DNA from 4 places in the Solibacillus sp. FSL W8-0474 genome. Region 1 is predicted to be linked to each of the others. Evidence: riboswitches for the same ligand, from Rfam matches in the RefSeq annotation. Region 1 holds a riboswitch; each other region holds the start of a gene.

Region 1 (4,217 bases):
GCTCAAAAAACTTTGGCTTATATAATTATGACCTGTAAGTCACGAACTATCGTTTGTCCACTTTTACTGTAATAAAGTCACCAATATATTGAATGATAAATACTACAACTAAAATTAAAACTGTCGCCATAAGCGTGACATCAGTTCGGTTACGTTGGAATCCATCAAGGAACGCTAAATTCCCTAGGCCGCCTGCACCGATAATACCAGCCATTGCTGTATAGCCTACTAATGCTACTGCTGTTACTGTTATACCGGAAATTAATGCAGGTAAGCTTTCCGGAATTAACACTTTCCAAATAATAGTTGATGTTTTAGCTCCCATTGAACGGGCTGCTTCGATAACACCTTTATCAATTTCTCTTAGTGCGATTAATACCATGCGTGCATAAAATGGTGCCGCACCGATAATAAGTGCTGGTAATGCTGCATTGGCACCACGAATCGTTCCAAGTAAAAACTTTGTAAACGGTATTAATAAAATAATTAATACGATAAATGGAATCGAACGGAAAATATTTACGAGCGACCCAGTCAAAAAGTGAACGACTTTATTTGCCCACAATTGGTTGTCACTTGTTAAAAACAATACAATTCCTATTAGAATTCCGAGGATGAATGTAATGACCGTCGCTACAGCTGTCATATAAACAGTTTCATATGTTGCGTCGAGCATTTTACCCCAGTCAACGTTCGGAAATAATTGATTAAGCATGCTCAATCACCTCCGTTTGAATTTCCTGCATTGTTAAGAAGTTTAATGCCTTCTCTACTTCGTGTTGCTCACCATCGATATGAATAAATAGCGTACCGAATGAACCGGCTGTTGTATTGGATATTTTCCCGTGAACGATATTAACGACTATGTCAAATTGCTTAATCATCTGCGATATTACCGGCTGTTCTGTCGTTGCCTCTGCAAATGTTAATTTGGCAATTTTTCCTGCTGGATAATTCGCTAAAATTTGCTCTAGTGACGCCTGCATTTCCTGTGTTTCCCCAGAAGCTTGCGAAACGAAATTTTTAGTAATCGGCGCTTGTGGGTGTTGGAAAACCTGTAGAACATCTCCCTGTTCCACTACTTTTCCTGCTTCCATAACAGCCACACGGTTACAGATTTTGCGAATAACATGCATTTCATGTGTAATCAGTACAATTGTTAAACCGATCTTTTTATTAATATCCAGTAATAGCTCTAAAATAGAATCTGTCGTCTCTGGATCAAGTGCTGAAGTGGCTTCATCACATAGGAGAACTTCCGGGTTGTTTGCTAATGCGCGGGCTATGCCGACACGTTGTTTTTGACCACCTGAAAGTTGAGATGGATAGGCTTTTCCTCTTCCTTTTAGGCCTACTAGTTCAATCAGCTCTTCGACTCGCTTGGCACGCTGAGATTTTGAAACACCTGCGATTTCAAGTGGAAATGCAATATTTTCTTCAACTGTGCGCGACCAAAGTAAATTAAAGTGCTGAAATATCATACTTATTTTTTGGCGTGCTTCTCTTAGCTTTGCCCCTGATGCTTTAGAAATATCCTGACCACCTACAATAACTGAACCTGTTGAAGGTTTTTCCAAACCATTTAATAGTCGGATCATTGTACTTTTACCAGCACCACTGTAGCCGATAATACCGTATATTTCTCCTTTTTCAATCGATAAGCTAACATTGTCTACCGCTGTAAGCTCACCGTTTTTTGTGTTATATACTTTCGTGATATTTTGTATATCAATCATGCGTTGTACCCCTTCTCTTGAAATAACCTACCTGTAATTTCAATATAATATTTTTGGTGTTTTTTTCGCATCTTCGAAAATAAAATTACACCAAAAAAACCTTCCTACTCACGACAAGTAGAAAGGTTTCACATAAAAATTTATACGGTAAACCGTTCTCTCATCTTTCAAAGTTTAAACTTTGTGTGAATTGGCACCTTTGCATAAAATGCTGGTTGCCGGGCTTCATAGGGCACTTCCCTCCACCTCTCTTTATAAGAGCAACGTTATTAAGTTTTATTATTATGTCTGTTACTTTATCATGCTAAAGAGAAGACGTCAATTATTTTTTTAATATTTCATACAAAAATGGTACGGATTTAAATGCATATAACTTTTTTGACACTTTTCCATTGTCAGAAACAATTAAACAAGGTACGCTTTCGATTTTTAAATCGTTGGCCAAGCCCTCAATATAATTGATATTTGCCATACCTAGTGGTAAATCTGGTAGTAATTTCTCAACTACTTTCAGCATTCTTTCGGAAAGTTCACAAGTACCGCACATTGGGGTGTACAGAAAAAATGCGGTTTGATCATGTTGTTGTATATTTTGTTCCCACTGCTCTCTTGACCATTGTTCCATATTTAAGTCATCCTTCTTTTATTAAAAATTTTGCTTGTATTAATAAGTTCCGTAAAATTTGTTTGGGAGTTTTTTCTACCTCTACATATTCTCGAGGTATGATTAGCTGAGTTACTTCAGGAAATGCCCGGTTCATTAGTTTTCTTAACTTTTCACCATTTTTGTCTGCATCAAACATTGTCACAATTTCATAATGCTCATAGTCTTCTAGTAATTCGATTAAATTGACTTCACTTATTGTTCCATTAGTACAAATTATCGTGACTTCTTCAGCCAATAAAGGAATTAACCTCATTTTATCGGCCCGTCCTTCAACTACAATGCATTTTCCCATAGAGATACGCTTCCTTTCATCAATTACGGCTATCTATACAATAGCAAAAAAACACCAAAACCTTTAACTAATAGGCTTTGGTGTTGAAACATTTATTGTTCAATTAATGCAGTATAAGCATCTGCATCCATTAATTCTTTAACTTCTTCGTCGTTCGTTACTTCAACCGTAATCATCCAAGCAGTACCGTAAGGAGATTCATTTACGTATTCTGGGTTGTCTAAAAGTTCTTCGTTAATCGCAACAACTTTACCTGAGATTGGAGCATAAAGTTCCGAAACAGTTTTAACAGATTCTACACTACCGAATGGCTGATCCTTTGAAACTTCATCGCCTACTTCCGGTAACTCCACAAACACGATGTCCCCTAATTCAGCTTGTGCAAAATCTGTAATTCCGATTGTTGCTTTGCCGTCTTCAACTTTAACCCACTCATGCTCTTTTGAATAAAGTAACTCTTTAGGTGTGCTCATTAAAAAACCTCCAGTTATTATGTAGTACATTCAACTTCATTTTGCCATATTTCGTTCGGAAATACAACGTGATTACCGGTTTATTTCCACGATTCTGAGAAGTCAGACTCCTTAAAACCTAATGTTAATTTTTTGCCATCTGTCACAATTGGACGCTTGATTAACATACCATCTGAGGCTAATAGCTCTAATTGCTCATCATCAGACATCGAAGGCAATTTGTCTTTCAGTTCCAGTTCACGATATTTCATACCTGAAGTATTAAAGAACTTCTTTAAAGGCAACCCACTAGCTTCATAATACGCTTTAAGTTGCTCTTTAGAAGGCGTTTCTTCAACGATATTAATATTTTCATATTGAATACCGTTTTCATCTAGCCATTTCTGTGCTTTTTTACATGTTGTACATTTTGGATATTGGATAAATTTCACTGTCATAAAAGAACTCCTCTTTACCATTCATTTTCCCTTATTGTAACGGATATAGAAAAACAAATCAAAATTGGAATTGCATTGCGGGGGTTATATTCTTAATTAATTTAATATTAGAAGATTTATGATGATATTAGAACATTTCGAATACTTTTTAGAAGAATTCTTTCATTTATTCGAAGCTCTTAAAGACTTTTTAGAAGAAGTTCATCTCTTATTAGAACCCTTACGATTTATATTAAAATATGAAAAAATCGGATGCGGGCCCTGCATCCGATTTCATTCTATCTATTATACTACATATTTTTCAGCATCGATTAATTTCGCTGCTGCTTCACGTTTTTTCGGAATTAAGTTGTAAGGGTTGTTGCGCGTTAATTTACGTAATGCCGATAAGATCATACGTGCATCATCACCTTCAACTGAAGCGATTAATGTTTCTTTTGCTTCCTTTTCGATTTCTGCAAATGCTTCCTGGCAGAAAATTTGTGTGTAAAGAATTTTTTGTGCCGCTTTTTCTTCTCCGTCACGCTCAATTGCTTTTTGTGTACGGATTACTGCTGATTCCATTGCATATAATTGGTTCGCGATGTTAGCAATGTTCACAAGAATTTCTTG
Region 2 (4,217 bases), 1.2 Mb from region 1:
ATTGCGATCATTTGGCGAATAAATCTTTTGAGCATTTATCGCAAGGTGAACGACAACGTGTACAAATTGCACGTGCTTTAATGGCAGAACCAGAAATATTAATATTGGATGAACCATGTGGCGGACTCGATCTTATAGAGCGGGAAAACTTACTGCAAAAGATTGAGCAAATAGCACAAGGCAATCACTCCCCTACACTTATTTATGTAACGCATCATGTAGAAGAAATTTTACCTTGTTTTAGCCATGTACTGTTAATGAAAGATGGAGAAAGCGTAGCTGCAGATACCCGCGAAGTCATATTGAATGAACAATTGCTAAGTGACTTTTTTGGCCGTGAAGTGAGTTTACAAATACAACAAGAGCGTGCATGGATTGCAGTGAAATAAAAATGAGCCAGCAAGATATTCCTTGCTGGCTTCAGGTTTTCGACAAAAGGTTACTAGAGCTCTTCTAGATGAGTTAACAGGAACAAGTCGTTCAAAACCCTATTTCTTGTTCATTAATTTGATTGCTAGTCATATTAGATCTTACCTTACTTAATTTAAAGGAATTAATAAGTTGATTGGAGTGGAGGGACCGTGACTCCACCGGGAACCGCACGTGCGGAAGATCCACTAACTTGGGCCTGCTGTCGTAGGCCCAAGTTAGTTAGCTGAAGCCGTGCCCGGGGAAAGCATCGGTCCCGGAACGGAAATCAACAATTTCTAGATTCAATTAATTTTAAAATAAAAAACTGTAGACAAACACTATTTAAGAGTTTGTCTCCAGTCTGGAGCCAGCAAGATATTCCTTGTTGGCTTTTCTTAAATATGATATTCGATATTTTCCTCAACAAAGTGCCATTCATAAGGTGTTTCTTGGTATACGTAATAGTTTAACCAGTTGTAGAACAATAGATGTGAATGGGCACGCCATACATTTTTTGGAGCATTTTGTGGGTCATTATTCGGGAAGTAATTAATCGGAAGTTCCGTATTTTCCGGATCCTTTTCAATATCACGGAAATATTCATCCGATAGTGTAGTCGCATCATACTCTAAATGGCCTGTAATCATGATGTGTTTATTGTTTTTTGATTGAACGATAAATACCCCCGCATCGTCCGAATAGCTGAGCAGACGCAAATCTGGGTGCGCACGGACTTCGTCAATCGAGACAGACGTATGACGCGAATGAGGCGCAACATATTCATCACTGAAGCCTCGTACTAAATCGACCGTTAAATCGGTAATCACATGTGAATAGACGCCAGAACATTTTTTAGGCAGTTCAAATTTCCCGATGCCGAAATGATGATACAGCGCAGCTTGTGCTCCCCAACATATATACATAATGGATGTAACATTTTGATCGGCCCAGTCCATTATATCGGTAATTTCTTTCCAGTAACCAACATCTTCAAATTGCATTTTCTCTACCGGTGCACCTGTGATGATTAGACCATCATATCGGCGGTGTTTAATTTCATCGAATGTTTGATAGAACGTATCTAAATGTGATTTGGAAACGTTTTTTGATTCGTATGTAGCAGTATTTAAAAATGTCACATCTACCTGTAGTGGTGTATTCCCGAGTAAACGCAATAATTGAAGCTCGGTTTTTTCCTTTTCCGGCATTAAATTGAACACTAAAATATTCAAAGGTCGAATTTGCTGAGTCTTCGCACGATCTTCCTCCATAACGAAAATTTTCTCTTTTCTCAGCAGCTCACCAGCCGGTAAATGTTTCGGAATATTAATTGGCATTGCACTGTCCCCCTCTAATCTTTCTAAATAATCTTGGTTTCATAATGTAAAGCTATTTCAAGCTTCTTTCGTTTCAAGTAAATCATAATAGCCGTGGGGGTTTGATTGTTGGAGCAAGTATCCTAATACTTGCTGAAAAAACACAAAAAACCCCTCATTCCAGCACAACAGAAATGAGAGGTTAATATACCCGTTCTTATCTGCCAAGGACATTGCCTTGCTGGAAGTAGCACCTTTCTAGTTGTACTAGAGGTTGCTGAAGCATCTACGGGCCAAGTTCCCTCCGCTTCTCTTGATAAGACTATTAAATTGACACTAGTGTAACACGGTAGCATGAGTTTTGCAATAATTCTAAAAATATATGAAGCAAATACTGTCATGACTACACTTATACATCCACAATTCAATTATATTTAATTAGGAGTAATTTTATTTATAATTTATTTAAATTCTTATGAAATCTATGTAATTTCCTTTATAAATCATACTTCTGGAAAAAAGAAGCGTATTGTATTTTGACGATAAAAAAACAACCCTCATTTGAAGGTTCTCAACTTTCAATAATGTAATATGCAGTTGTGTGGGTTCAATTAATAAATATAGTTATAAGCATCTCCACCAACAAAAGTGGGCTTATCTTCAAGGGGATAAGGAACAGCATACAAGCACAACACTTTACTCTTAAGATTTATATTGGGCAGGTCTCCTGACTTTGCTTGATCATACTAGTTCTACAACTTTCTTCAGCATTCTTTCTGTCAGTTTCCCCCATATATAAAATAAGGTGAATCAATCTTTAATTGTTCACTGATAAATCTCTTATAGTTCTCTTCAAGAACTTTTTCAAAACTGTTCACTATGCGACTAATGTCTTCAAGTTTGCCTGTTTCTTCGAATATCTTTTTCACTTTATAATCCAATCTTCTTGAATAGTTGGTTAGATACTCTTTGGCTACAGCCATCAACTGTTCTTCTAAATCCCATCCCTCGTTAAAGTCATTTATAAGTCCTTCATGAAGAACTCTTTCAAGTCCTACTATGAATTCTTTATAACTACCAACCTTGCCTATGCTTTCTAGAATTTCTTTTTCATCGTAGTTTCGTATAGGGTCTCCCCAATGCATAATTTCTAAGTCAAATTCTAAGTTACGTACAATATGCGACAATAACACTCTCATCTTTTCAACTAGTTTTTTATCCCAAGAGTACTTAATACCTATGATTTTAAAAGCCTGGTTATAAGAAACCTCCATCAATTGACATCTTGTAGCGCACCAGTTAGAACTAAAGCCCTCATACAACTCTCTTAATACCTTTTCTCTTAGTTCATAGTTATCCATTGTTATTATCTCCCCCAAAAATCCCTACTAGTATATCAAAAACTCTACTCAACTTTAACCCTCCTTATTATTGAGTCAGAAAAATCTACCAAACGATAATAGCATACCTCAAACATACAAAAAAACAATAAAAAGTGTGCTACTTCATTAAATAAACGTTGCTGTAATAAATTTAGATAATAATTAATGAGTCAATAAATCAATTCTCGATTGCTCTCAAGTGCATACAGATATCACAACTGCGCTATTTCATGAAAAGCTGATGCAAATAAAATTTTTATCCGCTTTAAAAGTTTCAAATGCGAATTTTAACAACAAAAAAACACTTCTCATTATCTAAATTCATAGGTAATAAGAAGTGTATTATTATAAAAAATAAATTGTAAAATACTCCGCATCTTATAAAGTGGCGCAAACCCTTGATATTACTAGGTTTTCAATTTATATATTTACTCAGACTTTAAATGCTCTTTCTCATAATTGAATAAAACCGTTTCAAGCTTTTCATCCCAAGCACCTGTTAATGTATTATATACACGCATAAATTGGCGGTTTTCCTTTTTATCCATTAGTGAGAAACATAGAACCGGAATATCATTAATTTGAATCGATTCGGTCGATATAACTTTTGTAATAAAAGTCGGGGCTTCCTGTTCGGCCAATGGTTGATCGCTTAACTGCTGCTGAATAAATTCAATTAGCATCGATTCTTCAATTGCTTCAATTTCCTCGTTTTCAATCGTCGGAAACGGTTCAGGAAACTCTTCTAAATCAGCGAACTCCTCAAGGTCCCCTTCCAGAAGCTGCTCATGAATCGGACTGTATTGCACAAAATGACTCGTTTGCTCAAGCTCTTCTTCAAAAATACCCGATTCAAGCTGCGCCATTCCTTTTGCCGTAAGTGTGAACACTTCATTTTCTTTTTCAATCATGCCCATTCGTAACATTTTATTCGTTAAATCATGGATAAATAACGGTTCAACTAATAAAATTTCCGCTAAAAGCTCGACATTTTTCAGCTCCGCCTTCTGGAATGAAATGAGCATCATCTTCATTAAAATATCCATCGCATTCCGCATAACAGGATGATAATGCACTTCCAACGTGTGAATTGGAATGGCGTATTGCA
Region 3 (4,217 bases), 2.7 Mb from region 1:
ATAACAAACTGCTGGATTAGTACAAAACCAATTTGATTTTCTAAAGGCATCGGTAAACTAATGGCTAATGCGATAAATACGGGAATCAAGGCAGAAGCCAAGCTTGTCGCAGATGCAAAACCTAAATGAATGACAATATTGAAAACAGTAACTAATGCTATGGTAGCTATAATAGGCATAGTCTCTAAGCCAAGTGAGCCGAAAATCGTATTAGACAGCCAGGCTGCACCTTTTGTACCCAAAAGAGTCGTTCCAAGTGAAATACCGACTGCAAAAACAATCAATGTACCCCAATCAATACGGCTAGAAGCTTCTTTCCAATTAAATACTCCAATTTTAGGTGTCAATAAAAAGGCAATAGCTAAAATGGTAATCGTTGTCGTATCAAATGGATGCAATTTTCCTTCTGTTGACCAGAAGAATAATAGTAGAACAGAAGTGATGATTAAAGTAATTTCTTTGCGTTTTAAAGGACCAAGATCTTGCAATTGCTTACGGATAATTTCTTTTCCGCCAGCGATATTATCCGTTTCGGGTTTGATTAATTTAATCATAACAAAGAATAATACGAAGGACATGATGACTGAAAACGGCGCGGCATACATAAACCACTTGCCCCAAGAAATATCGACTCCAAATTCAGAGTTAATAAAACCAAGTGCTACTAAGTTTTGCGCTGCAGCAGTTTTAATCCCCACATTCCAAATTGAAACAGCTTGGGTAGCGGTAATAACTAACAACGCTGCAAGTCTACTTTCTTTAGATAATCCAAAGGCCGCAACAACCCCTAATAGAATAGGGACAACTGCACCAGCACGAGCAGTCGCGCTTGGTACAACAAAAGCTAATACAATTGCTACTAAAATAGCCCCTACTACTAATGCTTTCGTTTTTGTTCCAACTAATGATAAAACCCACAGTGCAATACGCTTATGAAGGTTCGTTATTTGCATGGCAGCTGCTAAAAATAATGCAGCCCCGACTAACGCAACCGAGGAACTACTAAATCCACCTAACGCTAATTTTAACGCTTCTTTAGTGCCCATTTGTACCGAAGGATCTTCCATACTCGGAGCCAAACCTAATAAAACAGCGATGGCAGCTAATATCATTGCAGAACTAACCGGATAGGCTACCGCTTCGGTTACCCATAATATAACGGCAAATGCTAAAATAGCTAATGCTCGTTGTCCAACAACGGGAAGATCTCCACCACTATTTGGAAGTAAAACAATGGTAATGAGTGCTGCAAACGCTAAAACTATCCATAATGGTTTTAAATTTCGTTTACTTGTCGCTTCTGTTGCCATACTTAACGCCTCACTTCGTTTAAAGTTTTAGTTAAATAATAAATTAATAAGACAAAATATACCTATTCTTCTAAAAGTAAAATATGTTCTTTATTTCCAATTGAAAGGGGAATCCCTTAACAATTATGATTATAGCACTTCCAAAAAATGATACATGTTAATATTTGGTGAATAAATATATTGAGAAAAATTTTGTTTTAAGCAGAAATTGTATAGAATAGTATAATAATTTTAGTGTAGGAAGATAAAATATTTTTATGAATTAATTTAAAATCAGAAAATTTTAATTTTTCGGTTGACTTATAGAATTACTCTGCTTTATACTGAGAATCAACGATGGAACATAAATCACATATCTCTTATCAAGAGCGGCGGAGGGAATAGGCCCTGAGATGCCCGGCAACCAGTAAGTGATGAACTGACTAAGGTGCTAAATCCTACAAAATGGACAATCATTTTGAAAGATAAGAGGAGGCAAACTTGCTCATGCGCAACCCTCTTCTTAACTGAAGAGGGTTTTTTTCATTTAAAAAATCCTCCTCAAAAACACCGATTTCACCATCGAATAATTTTAGGAGGTTATTAGAGTGACGAATTTAAGACCAGAAACTTTATTATTGCACGGGGGGCAAAAGCCAGATCCTGTAACGGGGGCGATTGCAGTTCCTGTATATCGTACAACTGCCTATGCATTCAATGACACTGCTCATGCGCAACGTCTATTTGCATTACAGGAAACTGGCAATATTTATTCTCGTATTATGAATCCTACAGTGGGGGCATTTGAAGAACGGGTTGCTTTACTTGAGGGGGGCACAGCTGCAGTAGGGCTTTCATCTGGCGCAGCAGCAGTGGCATTCTCCATTTTAAATGTAGCCGGTGCAGGAGATGAAATTGTTGCTGCTGGTTCTCTGTACGGAGGAACATACAATTTATTCGCAACTACATTGCCTCGCTACGGCATTACAGTAAAATTTGTGGATGAATCAGATCCTGCAAACTTCCAAGCGGCGATTACTGATAAAACGAAGGCGATCTTCGCTGAAATAATCGGAAATCCAAGCTTGAAAGTACTCGATATTGAAGCAGTAGCAAACATCGCTCATGACAATGGTCTTCCGTTATTAATAGACAGCACATTTGCTTCCCCATATGGAAGTAATCCGATTGAATTCGGCGCGGATGTTGTCATTCATTCTGCAACAAAATGGATTGGCGGTCATGGAACGACGATCGGTGGGATTGTCGTTGATGCTGGAAAGTTTGACTGGACACAAGGAAGACATCCAGGGTTTACAGAACCGGATACTTCTTACCATGGTCTACGCTACGGAATTGACACAGCAGGCGCTGCATTTGCGACAAAGCTTCGTGTTCAACTATTGCGTGATTTTGGTCCAACATTATCTGCTGATGCGGCATTTAATTTCCTACAAGGACTAGAAACGCTTCATTTGCGTATTGTCCGTCACAATGAAAACACACAAAAAGTTGCCGAGTATTTAAGAAACCACCCATTTGTGGAATACGTAAATTACAACGGTTTTGAAGATTTTGAGACACATGATTTGGCGAAAAAATATTTGAAAAACGGCTTCGGATCAATCATTACGTTCGGCATTAAAGGTGGACGTGAAGCAGGGCGCCAAGTAATTGATAACGTGGAATTATTCTCGCATGTAGCCAACGTTGGGGATGCCCGTTCATTGATTATCCATCCTGCGAGCACAACGCACCAACAGTTGTCTGTTGAAGAATTAAAAACTGCCGGCGTATCGGAAGAGCTCATTCGCTTATCGATCGGATTAGAAGCAGCAGAAGATATTATCGCGGATTTAGAACAGGCATTAGCGAAAGTAGCGGCTGAAGTAGGCGCAGAAACAAACGCATAAACCTTTAAAAAAGGCTTAGCTTTTCCCATTCGAGAAGCTAAGCAATTTTTAGAAAATTAATTCCTACTAATTATATAAGTTTTATTGACAAAATAAATACCTAGTAATACAATTGGAATAATAAAACTACCAACCAAAATATTTGAAATAATGTTGCAGCATTATTGAAGGAAAAGGAGTTGTTCGACATGGGGAAAGTATACAGTGCACAAAATGTAGCAGCCTACATTATTTATGAATTAAACGAAGTAAAGGAATATGTAAATGCTTGTGCAATTCAGCAAATTTTAGCGGATGTAAATGTCATGTGGCAAAAGGTTTTTGGGCATAGTGCTTTCTCGGAACAAACTCACAATCTGGAAACAACAGGCTATGTCATAAAGGAAGTTGCTGAGGAGTATAACGTTCATGGAAGTGCGCATATTTTAACTCCAGCACGCGAATGGTTTTTAAAATATGGTGAGTTCCAGTTAGTGCAACGCCCATATGCGGTGCCAAACTACTCCGTAAAAGAAGAACTTGTTATGACAAAAATTTTAAATGCGCATCGTTTACGCGTATATAATTCTGTAAATGTAGCAGTATAAAATAACTTTAAACACTAGCCAGAGAATTTCTGCTAGTGTTTTTGTTTACCCGATTTAGCTATTAAACAATAGAATTTAAATGAAATTTGACCGTTTACAGTAAACAAATGTCCTTCTAGGAGAGATTCTCCTTGTTTTCATGTATTATATAGGATAGAATTTCTTTAAGATAAATTATTTGAATTATTCGTCAATATATATGTGTTAAGAATTTGGAGGAGAAAGGCAATGGCAACAATCAAGGCAGCGATCTTAGGATTTGGCACAGTAGGTCAGGGAATTTACCATATTTTAAATGAGAAGAGGCAGGAGCTTCGCGAAAAGCTGGGGGTAGAACTGGAGGTCGCGAAGATTTTAGTAACCGATGCAAGCCGTGAGCGTGTACCGGGAACAAAGCATTTAATGACAGAGTCAATGGATGACGTACT
Region 4 (4,217 bases), 670 kb from region 1:
CCGCCAAACGTATTTGTACAAATAATATCAGCGCCAGCAGCTAAATATTCACGGTGAATTTTGCCCAATACATTAGGTCTTGTAAGTACCAGGTTTTCATTACAACCGTCTAAGTCTTCTCCGCCAAAATCCTCATATGTTAGGTTTTCTGCCTGAAGCATCGTCCCCATTGCACCATCGATGATTAAAATTCTTTTTTGTAATTGCTCATGAATTGGGTGATTATACATTCGACTGAACTCCTTTACTTTCCACATCATATTGTTTTACATGCTCCATTAATTCCAGCGTCATATCATAGCGTAAAAACGGTGTAATTAAATAAATACCGTTAAAGTATTTGCATGCCGTATCGAGCAGCTCTTTGGCAATAGCGATTCCTTCTGCTGTCGATGCTTCCTTGTCATCCCCGCAAGCAGCCATGCGCGCAAGTACTTCATCGGACAATTTAATGCCCGGTACTTCATGATGTAAAAATTCCGCGCTGCGTGAAGATGTAAGTGGCATAATCCCGATATAAATCGGTGTTTCCAAATGCTTCGTTGCCTCATAGATTTCGATAATCTTTTCTTTCGTATATACCGGTTGTGAAATAAAGTAATCTGCACCATGCTCGATTTTCTTCTCTAAACGAGCTACAGCACGGTCCAATACACGGACATTCGGATTAAATGCAGCGGCCACCGAAAAATCCGCCTGTTTTCGCAGCGATTTCCCAGTAAAAGAGCTACCTTTATTTAACTGCTTTATAAGTGAAATAAGCTCCATTGACGAAACATCATATACGCTCGTTGCCCCCGGGAAATCCCCCACTTTTGTCGGGTCCCCTGTCACGACCAGAATATCATGAAGTTCAAGTGCATCAAGTCCCATTAAATGTGACTGAAGCCCAATTAAATTGCGGTCACGGCACGTTAAATGCGGCAATGAACGAATTCCATGCTCTTTTAAAATCGCAGCCATCGCGATATTACTGATGCGCGGGGATGCAAGTGAGTTATCCGCCATCATAATGACATCGGCTCCCGCTTTTGCCAGTTGTTTTGCCCCTTCTACAAACCCGTCAATTTCTAGATGACGCGGTGTATCAAGTTCCACAATGACAGAACGTTCACGTTTTGCTTTTTCATGGAGCGGTTCTTGCTTACGTGGCTCCGGAATACGGACAAATTGTGTATACCCGGGTTTTTCCTCTTTCGTTTCAATTGGCTGCATATTCGCCAGACGTTGTTTTACCGCCGCAATATGCTTCGGTGTCGTCCCACAGCAACCGCCAATTAAACGGACTCCTTGATTTACGAGTTCAACGGCTGCACGAGCAAAATAATCGGTTTCTGATTCATAGACAACACGGCCATCTTCAATATCTAATAACGATGCATTTGGATAAGCTGATAAAAAAGCTTTGTTCGGTAAGTTGACCCCTTCAAACGCCTGAATTGTATGGAAAGGACCTAACCGGCAGTTGCTCCCAACAATATCTGCACCTAACCTTTCCAATTCATGAAATGCTTCATTTAAAGACATTAAATTTTGAAGGATACCTGGTTCCTGCATCGTCACTTGGGCAATGATCGGTAAATCGGTCATTGATCGTAATAGGTGGACACAATGCGATAATTCTTCAAAGTCGTAATACGTTTCCAGTAAGAAGCCATCCGGTTCACCAGTTAGTAATACTTCCACTTGCTCTTGAAAGGCAGTTAAGATTTCATCTAATGTTGCATCACTTTTCCGAATCCCTCTAATGCCACCGATTGTTGCCAGAACATACTGTCCCCCCGGAGCAGCTGCACGCTTCGCAATCTTCAGTGCAGCTTCGTTAAATTCTTTTACATGACTTTCAAAACCATATCGAGCTAACTTAATCGCATTCGCTCCATATGTATTTGTTTGAATAATGTCTGCACCTACAGCAATATATTCACTATGAATTTTCTCGATAATTTCTGGTCGTGCAATATTCATTTCCTCATGGCAGTAATCCAACCCATAGGAATAAAGTAAAGTTCCAATTGCTCCGTCCGCCGTTAAAACGCGTGTTTTTAAATCTTGTAGTAAACCCAATTATTTCACTCCATTATTCACAGTATTTTCAGTATATTTTTAATACAAAAAAGCCTTCTTTCACTAAGCAAAAGAAGGCTTGATAGTTGTCAGTCGTCAACTTAATCCCTTCTCATCTTCTGGCTATCGCCACTGGATTTAGCACCTGACATAATGTTGGTTGCTGAAGTTTCAACGGGCCAGTCCCTCAACTTCTCTCGATAAGAAATTTTATGAATTTTTCTAAAAATTTAAAATTATTTAAGCTATCATATCGTTATCTAAATAAGACGTCAATACCCTTTAGCCTAATAAAGTATTTCTTTACATAATTCGTGCAATAATTTGTTCCGCCGTTTTTTTACCGTTTTGAATACAAGCACCGATCCCTACCCCAAAGTATGAACATCCAGCTAAAAGCAGATTCGGATAGTGCACTTCTAAATCGTCCACAACTTCAGATAACGCTTCATTATGCGCTAAATCATAGCGAGGCATCTGATTAATCCATTTCGTTATATTTACGACGGTTGGTTTCGCTTCAATACCCAAACTTAAGCGAATATCCTCCATTGCGACTTTCTCCAACTCTTCATCAGTCATGGCTGCCAGTTCTTCATAGCGCGGATTAATATTTTTATAAAATAAACGAACAAGCAGATTCCCTTCTGCTGAAGTATGCTTCCATTTACGACTTGTCCATGTAGAGGCATTACATACTAAATCACTATTATGGGAGACGATAAAACCTGTACCATCTGCTGGTAAAACACTGTCTGGTACATCAAAACCAACATACATCGTTAATGCTGATGCTGTTGTAAACTTTTCTAACTGTCCATCTAATTTTTCGTCTTGCAATACAGTACGTACTGTATTATTCGGCACAGCAAGGACCACAATATCCGCTATAATCGTTTCGTCCTCTAATACAACTTTATACTGTTCCCCTACTTTTTGTATTTGCTCAGTTGCGGCCTTTTTTATGAATTCCACTTCCGGCAATTGCTCTTCAAGGCGGTCAATTAATGAAGATAACCCCTTCTCGAAAGAAATAAATTTCTTATCCGCTGCTTTTTCAAACTGCTCGCGATTAGCTTCAAAACCTTTCATAATCGACCCATAATTATTTTTATAATCGACTAAATACGGTAATGTTGAAGCTAAGCTCAGCTGGTATAAATCTCCCGAATATACCCCTGCCAATACAGGAGCAATTTGTTTTCGCACTATTTCTTCCCCTAAAAAATATTCCAAAAATGCACCGATGGAACTTTCCTTCGTAAATTTTGTATTTGGAATGTCTATATCCTTTAATGCTCTTTTCTTTCCTTCTTCTGAAATTAACGTGCTCGACATAAGTGATTCCACGCTCATTGGAATCCCGAATGTTGACCCCGCGGGAATAGCATGTAGCTCATTATTAGTATGAATGTAGGATATACCTGTTTCGTTATAAACAAGCTCCGAATCAAAGTTAAGCTCTTTTACGAGCTCTAGGACATTTGGATGGCGGGCCACAATGGAATCCGCGCCGGTTTCCATAATAAACCCTCCTTCATGTACGGAATGTATCTTTCCGCCTAAATAGGGATTTTTTTCGATTAATACTAATCTTGCTTCGATATTCTTTTCATGCATTTGGTTTTTTAAATAATGCATCGTACACAATCCGGTAATTCCGCCACCTACTACAACTACAGTTTTCATATTAATTCGCTCCTATTTCGTTCACTCTCTCCTAACAGTATAATCTTTTTCGTTCAAAATATGGTCATAACGATATTACAATTTTCTAAATTTATATTGAATAAAAAAAACACAAACCTCCTCTGGTTATTTGAGAAAGTTTGCTTCATAGTTCTATTTAAAGGATAATTGCTGTGTCAGTGAAATAATCTCCGCTTCCAACGAAGCAGAACGTTTATCAAAATAACGTATGCGTTCTAAACTACGATTTTCGATATGTTTATTGGAATCTAACATATTAATAACATCACATGTGAAAAGTTTTAACGTACGGAAACCCGATTCAATTTTCCTTACTTCTTTTCCAAATGTTAAAGCCGTGTTATCAGTAGTTTTACCTTTTTTTATTTCGATAATATTTTTATTAATGAGATGATCAATCTCATTATAACGATCTGTTTGTTTATACGTCATCATTTGGA

Evidence for each region. Region 1 has a riboswitch for S-adenosylmethionine ahead of NYE67_RS15330 (methionine ABC transporter ATP-binding protein). Riboswitches for the same ligand answer to the same signal wherever they lie in the genome.
Region 2: linked by a shared signal. The riboswitch ahead of metA (homoserine O-acetyltransferase MetA) and the one ahead of NYE67_RS15330 (methionine ABC transporter ATP-binding protein) in region 1 are both predicted to bind S-adenosylmethionine.
Region 3: linked by a shared signal. The riboswitch ahead of NYE67_RS01695 (O-acetylhomoserine aminocarboxypropyltransferase/cysteine synthase family protein) and the one ahead of NYE67_RS15330 (methionine ABC transporter ATP-binding protein) in region 1 are both predicted to bind S-adenosylmethionine.
Region 4: linked by a shared signal. The riboswitch ahead of NYE67_RS18635 (bifunctional homocysteine S-methyltransferase/methylenetetrahydrofolate reductase) and the one ahead of NYE67_RS15330 (methionine ABC transporter ATP-binding protein) in region 1 are both predicted to bind S-adenosylmethionine.

The regions. Positions count from the first base shown of each region.
Region 1 is NZ_JBBOQJ010000001.1:3,011,788-3,016,004, forward strand. It holds gene NYE67_RS15325 (methionine ABC transporter permease) at 47-715, opposite strand; gene NYE67_RS15330 (methionine ABC transporter ATP-binding protein) at 708-1,736, opposite strand; SAM riboswitch class I at 1,894-1,997, opposite strand; gene NYE67_RS15335 (thioredoxin family protein) at 2,059-2,361, opposite strand; gene NYE67_RS15340 (toprim domain-containing protein) at 2,369-2,695, opposite strand; gene gcvH (glycine cleavage system protein GcvH) at 2,788-3,168, opposite strand; gene NYE67_RS15350 (arsenate reductase family protein) at 3,249-3,605, opposite strand; gene NYE67_RS15355 (acyl-CoA dehydrogenase family protein) at 3,891-4,217, opposite strand, start outside.
Region 2 is NZ_JBBOQJ010000001.1:1,861,661-1,865,877, reverse strand. It holds gene NYE67_RS09105 (ABC transporter ATP-binding protein) at 1-389, shown strand, start outside; gene metA (homoserine O-acetyltransferase MetA) at 807-1,748, opposite strand; SAM riboswitch class I at 1,942-2,050, opposite strand; gene NYE67_RS09095 (hypothetical protein) at 2,507-3,088, opposite strand; gene NYE67_RS09090 (nucleoside-diphosphate sugar epimerase) at 3,538-4,217, opposite strand, start outside.
Region 3 is NZ_JBBOQJ010000001.1:341,422-345,638, forward strand. It holds gene NYE67_RS01690 (DASS family sodium-coupled anion symporter) at 1-1,310, opposite strand, end outside; SAM riboswitch class I at 1,667-1,781, shown strand; gene NYE67_RS01695 (O-acetylhomoserine aminocarboxypropyltransferase/cysteine synthase family protein) at 1,898-3,202, shown strand; gene NYE67_RS01700 (hypothetical protein) at 3,391-3,789, shown strand; gene NYE67_RS01705 (homoserine dehydrogenase) at 4,018-4,217, shown strand, end outside.
Region 4 is NZ_JBBOQJ010000001.1:3,683,645-3,687,861, forward strand. It holds gene metH (methionine synthase) at 1-230, opposite strand, end outside; gene NYE67_RS18635 (bifunctional homocysteine S-methyltransferase/methylenetetrahydrofolate reductase) at 223-2,067, opposite strand; SAM riboswitch class I at 2,177-2,274, opposite strand; gene hemG (protoporphyrinogen oxidase) at 2,371-3,756, opposite strand; gene NYE67_RS18645 (chemotaxis protein) at 3,910-4,217, opposite strand, start outside.